DNA from 2 places in the Streptomyces sp. NBC_01006 genome. Region 2 is predicted to be linked to the other one. Evidence: riboswitches for the same ligand, from Rfam matches in the RefSeq annotation. Region 2 holds a riboswitch; the other holds the start of a gene.
What was found. A riboswitch is a leader RNA that binds a small molecule or an ion and turns the genes downstream of it on or off. The one in region 2 is predicted to bind cyclic di-AMP.
Positions count from the first base shown of each region.

Region 1 (4,859 bases), 2.7 Mb from region 2:
GGGGCCGGCGAGGAACTTGCGGTGGTCGCGGCCGAGGTCGTGGAGATAGGGGAGCAGGCTGTCGTCGTCGAGGTGGGCGACCACGTGGGTCAGCGCGGCGAAGAGCCGGTCGCGCTGGCGTTCCATGTCCTCGGCGGAGGCCGGGAAGAGCTCACGGATCCCGGGGTTGTGCCAGAAGAGGTGGGAGTAGAAGTACTTGACCGCGTGCTCGGCCCTTCTCTCCACCACCGCGAAGCTGCTCTTCAAGATCCTCACATCCACAAAACCGAAAGTAGGAACGCCGGGGAACGCGAGGTCAAGCGATGGCGGATCTACGGACAGCCGCGGCGAACCACCCATATGGGATGGCGGTGGGCCCGCGGGATACGGTCAGCGGGTGCATGAGCCGACCTCCGCAGCCTCCGCAGCCCCCGAAGACAGCACTCCTCCCCAGGGCCCGACCCTGTTCGACTGGGAGTTCGCGACCGATCCGTACCCGGCGTACGCCTGGCTGCGCGAGCACTCCCCGGTGCACCGCACCAAGCTCCCGAGCGGGGTCGAGGCCTGGCTGGTCACCCGGTACGCCGACGCCCGCCAGGCCCTCGCCGACCAGCGGCTCAGCAAGAACCCGGCGCACCACGCGGAGCCGGCGCACGCCAAGGGCAAGACCGGGATCCCGGGGGAGCGCAAGGCGGAGCTGATGACGCATTTGCTCAACATCGACCCGCCGGACCACACGCGGCTGCGGCGGCTGGTGTCGAAGGCGTTCACCCCGCGCAGGGTGGCCGAGTTCACCCCGCGGGTGCAGGAGCTGACCGACCACCTCATCGAGCAGTTCGCGAGCAGGGGGGAAGCGGACCTCATCCACGAGTTCGCCTTCCCGCTCCCCATCTACGCCATCTGCGAGATGCTCGGCGTACCGCGCGAGGACCAGGACGACTTCCGCGACTGGGCCGGGATGATGATCCGGCACGGCGGCGGCCCGCGCGGCGGGGTCGCCCGTTCCGTGAAGCAGATGCGGACCTATCTCGGTGAACTCATCCACCGTAAACGGGATGATCTGGGCAATGACCTGATTTCGGACCTGATCCGCGCGAGCGACCATGGTGACCACCTGACCGAGGCCGAGGCCACGGCAATGGCCTTCATCTTGCTGTTTGCCGGATTTGAGACGACCGTCAACCTCATCGGCAACGGCGTCCACTCCCTCTTCATGAACCCCGGTCAGCGCACCCGCCTCCAGGACTCCCTCGCCGCCGGCGAGAGCGGCCTGCTGGAGACCGGCATCGAGGAACTGCTGCGCTACGACGGGCCCGTGGAGCTGGCCACCTGGCGGTTCGCCACCGAGCCGCTGACCCTCGGCGGCCAGGACGTCGCGGCCGGCGATCCGGTGCTCGTCGTCCTCGCCGCGGCCGACCGGGACCCCGAGCGGTTCGCCGATCCGGACACCCTCGACCTCTCCCGCACCGACAACCAGCACCTCGGATACGGGCACGGCATCCACTACTGCCTGGGTGCTCCGCTCGCACGACTTGAGGGACAGACGGCGCTTGCGACTTTGCTGACGCGTCTACCTGATCTGGAACTCGCAGTTCCGCCCAACGAGCTTCGCTGGCGCGGGGGTCTGATCATGCGTGGCCTGCGAACTCTTCCCGTCAAGTTCACACCCCGAAACCCCTGAACGCTCCCTGACCGTAAGTCAGCCCCCGTCAAGAGTTGTTACTGACGTGCTAAGAAGGCTAGGTTCTGCCGTTACCCAGCCGTTATGCGAAAGGTGCAGCTCATGCGTTCCGGGAACGGCCGCCACAGACGCCCCCGCCAGGTACCCGCGATAGTCGTCACCGCCGGGGTCACCGGTTCCGCGTTGGCCCTGCCGCTGCTCGCCGCCACCGGCGCGAGCGCAGCAGACACCTCCACGTGGGACAAGGTCGCCGAGTGCGAGAGCGGCGGCTCCTGGAGCGCCAACTCCGGCAGCGGGTCCTACGGCGGACTTTCGTTCACGCAGGAACAGTGGAACGCATCGGGCGGCCTCGAATTCGCCGCGCGCCCCGACCTCGCGAGCCGCTCGCAGCAGATCGCCGTCGCCGAGCGCGTGCTGGGCACCCAGGGCGCCCAGGCCTTCGGGCACTGCTCGGAGTCGGCCGGACTGACCCAGCACGGCCCCGCGGCCGCCGTGGACCCGGGCCTGCCCGGCACGCTCGGCCCGATCGCCCCGAGCGCCTCGCGCCCCGACGACTCGGTCCCGGCCGGCGGCTCCGGCGCGAAGGCGCGGGACTTCGGTGCCCCGACCCCGGCTCCGGACCCGGTCTTCACGATTCCGCCGGCGCCGCTCGCGCCGAACAGCGGACTGCCCGTCATGCCCGATCCGGACGCGCCGTCCACCTCGCCGAGCGCCCCGGTGCTCCCGGGCGACCCGACGACCCCGGGCACCCCGACGGCGCCCGCCGACCCGACGGCCCCGGGGAGCCCGACCACGCCCGGCAGCCCGACGGACCCGAAGGCTCCGGTCAACCCGGCCGACCCGACCGCCCCTACCGCCCCGTCGGCCCCGGGCCTTCCGGGCGCCACCACCGACCCGGCCGGCATCCCGGACCCCTCCGGCACCGGCAAGCACCGTGGTACGCCCGCTCTTGAGGTGCCCGTCAGGTCTGACGCGGCGTCGGAGCCCTCGTACACGGTCCAGGCGGGCGACAGCCTGGCGACCATCGCGTCTGCCAAGGGGGTCAAGGGCGGCTGGAACGCGCTCTACCAGGCCAACGAGCAGGTCATCGGCAATGACGCCAACCTGATCAAGCCCGGTCAGAATCTGGATCTAAGTTAGAAATAGCGGCACTTCGGACACCCGTAAAAGGCTGAATGTCCGTTATCTGCAAGTGAGACATGTGTCTCTTCAGGTCAACTGGCGTGTCCCGCCTGGAGCCTTCCGCAAACCCCGTCCTCACCTGCGCAAACGCCCATGAGGGGGGCGCAAGTAGGGGCCGTTTCTCCCCGGTGTTCCTCGTTGAACATCGGGGAGAGACCTGTCTACCTTCTGAGTCGCCCGCCACCGCGGGCTCCTTCGACCGCATCGCCGAATCCTGCCGGCGGACGGAGGAAACACTCGTCGCGTCAAGCGCCGAAGGCAGGAGCGGGGGAACCAAGGTAGGCGCCGGGAGCGGCCGTTGAGAGACGGCCGGGGAACCGGCTAGGGGTTAAGTCGTGCGCCAGTCGCACGGCCGGGCACTCATCAGCCCGAACCCGACAGCTCACCTCGCAGGCGTCGGTGAGGAGAACTCCATGCTGAATTCCGGCAAGGGCAAGCACCGTCGCGCCACCGCCATCGAGCGGACCGCTCGCATCGTCACGCTCGCCGGCGTCGCCGGTGTCGCCGTCGCCGCCCCCCTGATGGCGGCCGGCTCGGCCTCCGCCGCCACCGGTTCCGAGTGGGACCGCGTCGCGCAGTGCGAGTCCGGTGGCAACTGGTCCATCAACACGGGCAACGGCTACTACGGCGGCCTGCAGTTCTCGTCCTCCACGTGGGCCGCGTACGGCGGCAAGGCGTACGCCGCGCAGGCCAACCAGGCCTCCAAGTCGCAGCAGATAGCCATCGCCGAGAAGGTCCTCAAGGGCCAGGGCAAGGGCGCGTGGCCGTCCTGCGGCGTCGGCCTCTCCAACTCCTCTTACACCGGTGGTGGTACGACCGACACCCCGAAGAAGACGGAGACGAAGACCGAGACCAAGAAGACCCAGCCGAAGAAGACCGAGCCGAAGAAGGAGACGAAGCGCGAGACCCCCGCCCCGGTCACCCGCTCCGAGCGCTCCGAGGCCCCGGCCCCGAAGACCGGCAACGGCTCGTACGAGGTCAAGTCCGGCGACACCCTGGGCACCATCGCCGAGGCCAACGGCGTCAAGGGTGGCTGGGAGAAGCTCTTCGAGCTCAACAAGGACATCGTCTCGGACGCCGACCTGATCTTCCCGGGTCAGAAGCTGAAGCTCAGCTGAATCCTGCAGTAACAACCGCGGCCGCCCGTGCGGCGCCGCGGCAGCCCGACCGCCCGGCGCGTCTTCCCCTCACGCGCCGGGCGGCGGCGTTTCCCGGGCCCGGACCGGCTCCGGACCGGCCCGTGACCGGCCCCGGTCCGCTCCGATGTGCCGTCAGGCGAGAGCCCTATGTCCCGGAAGGCGGGTATTCGGGCCCTTTTTCGTCCCAGGAGGCGGGCGGTCGGCCGACCGAGTGCCCGGAGGCGGTTAGGCTCTAGTCGGCGGGGCCGTCCCACGGCCCGACACGCCACCGCACACCCAGCGTCACATCCCAGAAGGAGATGCTCGTGCCGTCCATCGACGTCGTCGTAGCCCGGGAAATCCTGGACTCCCGAGGCAACCCCACGGTCGAGGTCGAGGTGGGCCTCGACGATGGCAGCACCGGCCGTGCTGCAGTTCCGTCCGGCGCCTCCACCGGTGCCTTCGAGGCCATTGAGCTCCGCGACGGTGACCCCAACCGCTACATGGGCAAGGGTGTCGAGAAGGCCGTCCTCGCGGTCATCGAGCAGATCGGCCCGGAGCTCGTCGGCTACGACGCCACCGAGCAGCGCCTGATCGACCAGGCCATGTTCGACCTGGACGCCACCGACAACAAGGGCTCGCTCGGCGCCAACGCCATCCTCGGCGTGTCCCTCGCCGTCGCGCACGCCGCGGCGGAGGCCTCGGACCTTCCGCTCTTCCGCTACCTCGGCGGCCCGAACGCGCACCTGCTGCCCGTTCCGATGATGAACATCCTGAACGGCGGGTCGCACGCCGACTCCAACGTGGACATCCAGGAGTTCATGATCGCCCCGATCGGCGCGGAGTCCTTCTCCGAGGCGCTGCGCTGGGGTGCCGAGGTCTACCACACCCTCAAGAAG
Region 1 is NZ_CP108700.1:3,452,119-3,456,977, reverse strand. It holds gene OG509_RS15610 (globin domain-containing protein) at 1-255, opposite strand, end outside; gene OG509_RS15605 (cytochrome P450) at 377-1,660, shown strand; gene OG509_RS15600 (transglycosylase family protein) at 1,763-2,800, shown strand; cyclic di-AMP (ydaO/yuaA leader) riboswitch at 3,083-3,253, shown strand; gene OG509_RS15595 (transglycosylase family protein) at 3,256-3,960, shown strand; gene eno (phosphopyruvate hydratase) at 4,281-4,859, shown strand, end outside.
Region 1: another riboswitch for cyclic di-AMP. It lies ahead of OG509_RS15595 (transglycosylase family protein); the one in region 2 lies ahead of OG509_RS28080 (M23 family metallopeptidase).

Region 2 (4,859 bases):
TCGCGAAGGCCGACGGGAACCCCGTCAACGCCGCGTCCATGCTCGCGGTGCTGGGCCTGGGTGCGCAGGGCGGCGAGGAGATCGTCCTGGCGTCCGACGCCGAGGGCGCCGAGGCGGCGCTGGACCGCCTCGCGAAGCTGGTCGCCGAGGGTCTCGACGAGCTCCCCGAGACCGTCTGACCCTTCGGGTTCACCCCGAGCACACGAAGAAGCCGCGGCCACCACCGGTAATCCGGTGGCCGCGGCTTCTTCGTTCTCCCGGAGCCGGGTGAGCCTTTTCGGGAATTCATCGCACACGCGCAGGACGAGATCCCATACCGCGCGAATTCAGCCGCGGCCCTCACTCTTTAATACGCGGCTTTTGTTAATGCGGACCGCTCGCCGTGTTTACGGCATGTTGCGAAGTCCTCACCCGCAGCCGGTGCGCCCCGGCCGCGCGGTCCGCGTGGATCGCGGTCAGCGCCCGGGCCCGCTCGGCGTCCCCTCGGGCGACCGCGTCCACGATCGCGCCGTGCTCCGCCCACGAGTCCACCGGTCGGGCCGGCGCCTCCACGGCGTACATCCAGGCGACCTTGTGCCGCATCTGCGTGAGCAGCACGATCAGCCCGGGGCTGCCGGAGGCCTGGGCGAGGGTCTCGTGGAACCAGCCGCCCAGGGACCGCAGGTCCTCCCCCTGGCCCCGCCTGGCCCGCTCCTGGCCGAGCCTGACCAGCCCGCGCAGTACCTTGAGGTGGCCCTCGGTACGCCGCCGGGCTGCGCGCGCGGCCGCCAGCGGCTCCAGCAGCAGCCGCAGCTCCAGGAGATCGGCCGCCTCCTGCTCGGTGGGCTCCGCGACGCAGGCGCCCGCGTGCCGCCGGGTGGTGACGAAGCCCTCGGACTCCAGGGTCCGCAGTGCCTCGCGGACGGGGACGCGGGAGACCCCGTACCGGCGGGCCAGCTGTTCCTCCGTCAGCCGGGCGCCCGGCTCGAAGACCCCGGAGACGATGTCTTCGCGGATTGCCGTGCATACCGCGTGCGCAGGAATACGCAAGTCCGGACCTCCGCCTATTACCGAATGCCGACTGTCGTACGGGGACTCTATTGCACCGGGCGATAAATTCCGAGCGCGGGCGGGAATGGCAGATGTTTACGGCCAACACGAAGGCCCCGGCTCGGGGAGCCGGGGCCTTCGGTGAAGTGCTGCGGGTCAGACGTTGACGCCGTGCTGGCGCAGGTACGCGACCGGGTCGATGTCCGAGCCGTACTGGGCGCCGGTACGGGCCTCGAAGTGCAGGTGCGGGCCGCTGGAGTTGCCGGTGGAGCCCGACAGGCCGATCTGCTGGCCGGCGGTGACCTGGTCGCCGACGGAGACGCTCAGCGAGGACATGTGGCCGTACTGCGTGTACGTGCCGTCGGCGTGCTTGATGACGACGTTGTTGCCGTACGCGCCGCCCCAGCCGGCCTCGACCACGGTGCCGATGCCGACCGCGTGCACCGTGGTGCCGGAGGCCGCGTGGAAGTCGATGCCGGTGTGGCTGCCGGAGGACCACATGCCGCCGCCAGCGTGCCACTGGGTGCTGATGTAGGACTCGTCGACGGGGGCGACGAAGGTGTTGAGGCGCTTGCGCTCCTCCTCGCGGGCGGCGCGCTCGGCGGCGTCGCGCTCGGCCTTCGCCTTCTCCTCGGCCTTCTGCTTGGCCTCGGCGGCGCGCGCCTTCGCGTCGGCCTCCGCCTTCGCCTTGAGGGCCGCGGCCTCGGCCGCGTGCTCCTGGGCGTCGGCCTGGGCCTCGATCTGGCCCGGGAGGTCCTCGGCCGTCACGACGGCGTTCAGGCCGGTGTCCTCCATGGAGGGGGCCTTGTCCGTCGCGGCGAACGCCGGGCCTGCGAGGGAGCCGACGACACCGGTGGTGGCGAGGGCGGCTATGCCGGCGTAACCGGCGGTCTTGCGGCTCAGACGACTGGAACCACGGTGCTTACCGGCGGCACGACTGCCAAACGCCATGAAGGGGTTGATCCTTTCCTTCCTTCTCGCCTACCGGGTTAGCTGACGGGTTCGGAGCAGGAAGGTCTCCTACGGGCCCCCTCTGACGAGGCGGTCCGATTCACCCCAGGGACACATGTGGGTCCCCGGCTCCCCAGGCTCGCGCCTGACGGGGACTCGGCGATCGCTGCCCGGTGCCGCGGATGCGGCGCGTACAACTGACGGACAGCACGGCCGACGCTAGGCGGATCATCAGTCAATCGCCAAACAGACACGCGTTTTTGTTGCATACGCCACACCCCATACGAGCAACCTCTTCACGAAACAGACAAAAGGGGCCCCGGCGGACAAGCCGCCGGAGCCCCTTGGAATGTCCGTCAGTTGGTGACGACGGTGACCTCACCGATCCCGAGCGCCCGCACCGGCTCCTCGATCTGCGCGGCGTCGCCCACCAGGACCGTGACCAGGCGGTCCACCGGGAAGGCGGCCAGGACGGCCGAAGTCGCCTCCACCGTGCCCGTTTGGGCCAGCTGCGCGTACAACTGCGCCTGGTAGTCGTCCGGAAGCTCCTGCTCGACCTGGTCGGCGAGCGTGCCGGCGACGGCCGCGGCCGTCTCGAACTTCAGCGGGGCCACGCCCACCAAGTTCTGCACCGCCACGTCCCGTTCGGCGTCGGTCAGGCCGCCCTCCGCCAGGGTGCGGAGCACCTTCCAGAGGTCTTCGAGCGCCGGGCCGGTGTTGGGGGTGTCCACGGAGCCGCTGATGGCGAGCATCGAGGCGCCCTTGCCGTCGGCCGTGGAGCGCAGCACCTGGCCGAAGGCGCGCACGCCGTACGTGTAGCCCTTCTCCTCGCGCAGCACCTTGTCCAGGCGCGAGGTGAGGGTGCCGCCCAGGCAGTACGTGCCGAGCACCTGCGCCGCCCAGACCCGGTCGTGCCGGTCCGGCCCGATCCGGCCGATGAGCAGCTGCGTCTGGACCGCGCCGGGCCGGTCCACGATGACCACGCGGCCGGTGTCGTCGGCGGTGACCGGCGGGACCGGGAGGGGCTCGGCGGAGTTGCCGGTCCAGGTGCCCAGGGTGTCCCCCAGGACGGCGTCCAGGTCGATCCCGGTCAGGTCGCCGACGACCACCGCGGTGGCGGTGGCGGGGCGTACGTGGGCCTCGTAGAAGGCGCGTACGGCCGCGGAGTCGATCCGGGCGACCGTCTCCTCGGTGCCCTGGCGCGGCCGGGACATCCGCAGGGTCGGCGGGAAGAGCTGCCTGGAGAGCTCCTTGGCGGCCCGGCGCTGCGGGTTGGCCAGCTCGTGCGGGATCTCGTCGAGCCGGTTGCGCACCAGCCGGTCGACCTCGCTGTCGGCGAAGGCGGGTGCGCGCAGCGCCTCGGCGAGCAGGCTCAGGGCCTTGGCCAGCCGGGAGGCCGGGACCTCCAGGGAGACCCGCAGGCCCGGGTGGTCGGCGTGCGCGTCGAGCGTGGCGCCGCAGCGCTCCAGCTCGGCCGCGAACTCCTCGGCGGAGTGCTTGTCGGTGCCCTCGGACAACGCGCGGGCCATGATGGTCGCCACGCCGTCCAGGCCCTGCGGCTCGGCGTCCAGCGGGGCGGCGAGGTTGACCTCGACGGCGACGACCTGCTGACCGGGCCGGTGGCAGCGCAGCACGGTCAGGCCGTTGGGCAGCGAGCCGCGCTCGGGGGCCGGGAAGGCCCACGGCCGGGCCTGGCCGGCCTGGGGCTGCGGGTGGAAGGTCATCGTGACGGCTGCGGTGTCGCTCACTGCTCCGCCCCTTCGTTCTCGTCGTTCTCGTCGCTCTCACCGTTCTCGCCGGCTTCTGCCGGGAGCGGCTCGTACACCAGCACCGCGCGGTTGTCGGGGCGCAGTCGGGCCGCGGCCACGGCCTGCACCTCCTCCGCGGTGATGTCGAGGACGCGCCCGACCGCGCTGAGCGCCAGCTGCGGGTCGCCGAACAGCACCGCGAAGCGGCACAGTTCGTCGGCGCGCCCGGCCACCGTGCTCAGCCGGTCCAGCCACTCGCGCTCCAGCTGCGCCTGGGCGCGCTCCATCTCCTCGGCGGTCGGGCCCTCGGCGGCGAACCGCGCGAGCTCCTCGTCGACGGCCGCCTCGATGGCGGGCACCTCGACGCCGCTGGAGGTCTTCACGTCCAGCCAGCCCAGCGAGGGCGCACCGGCGAGCCGCAGCATGCCGAAGCCGGCCGCGACGGCGCTCTGGTCGCGCCGCACCAGGCGGTTGTGGAGCCGGGAGGACTCGCCTCCGCCCAGCACGGTCAGCGCCACGTCGGCGGCGTCGCACTCGCGGGTGCCGTCGTGCGGGAGCCGGTAGGCGGCCATCAGCGCACGGGCCGGGACCTCCTCGACGATCTCCTCGCGCAGCTCGCTGCCCATGATCTCGGGCAGCGAGCCGTCGCGCGGCGGCTGCTTGCCGTCGTGCCCGGGGATGGTGCCGAAGTACTTCTCGACCCAGGCGAGCGTCTGCTCGGGGTCGATGTCGCCGACGACCGACAGCACCGCGTTGTTGGGCGCGTAGTACGTACGGAAGAAGGCGCGGGCGTCCTCCAGGGAGGCCGCGTCCAGGTCGGCCATGGAGCCGATCGGGGTGTGGTGGTACGGGTGGCCCTCGGGGTAGGCGAGGGCGGTCAGCTTCTCGAAGGCCGTGCCGTACGGGACGTTGTCGTACCGCTGGCGGCGCTCGTTCTTGACGACGTCGCGCTGGTTCTCCATGGACTCGTCGTCCAGGGCGGCCAGCAGCGAGCCCATCCGGTCGGCTTCCAGCCAGAGCGCGAGTTCCAGCTGGTGGGTCGGCATGGTCTCGAAGTAGTTGGTGCGCTCGAAGCTGGTGGTGCCGTTGAGCGAACCGCCGGCCCCCTGGACCAGCTCGAAGTGCCCGTTG
Region 2 is NZ_CP108700.1:6,132,369-6,137,227, reverse strand. It holds gene OG509_RS28090 (HPr family phosphocarrier protein) at 1-179, shown strand, start outside; gene OG509_RS28085 (GntR family transcriptional regulator) at 364-1,029, opposite strand; gene OG509_RS28080 (M23 family metallopeptidase) at 1,186-1,980, opposite strand; cyclic di-AMP (ydaO/yuaA leader) riboswitch at 1,993-2,152, opposite strand; gene OG509_RS28075 (M16 family metallopeptidase) at 2,337-3,704, opposite strand; gene OG509_RS28070 (M16 family metallopeptidase) at 3,725-4,859, opposite strand, start outside.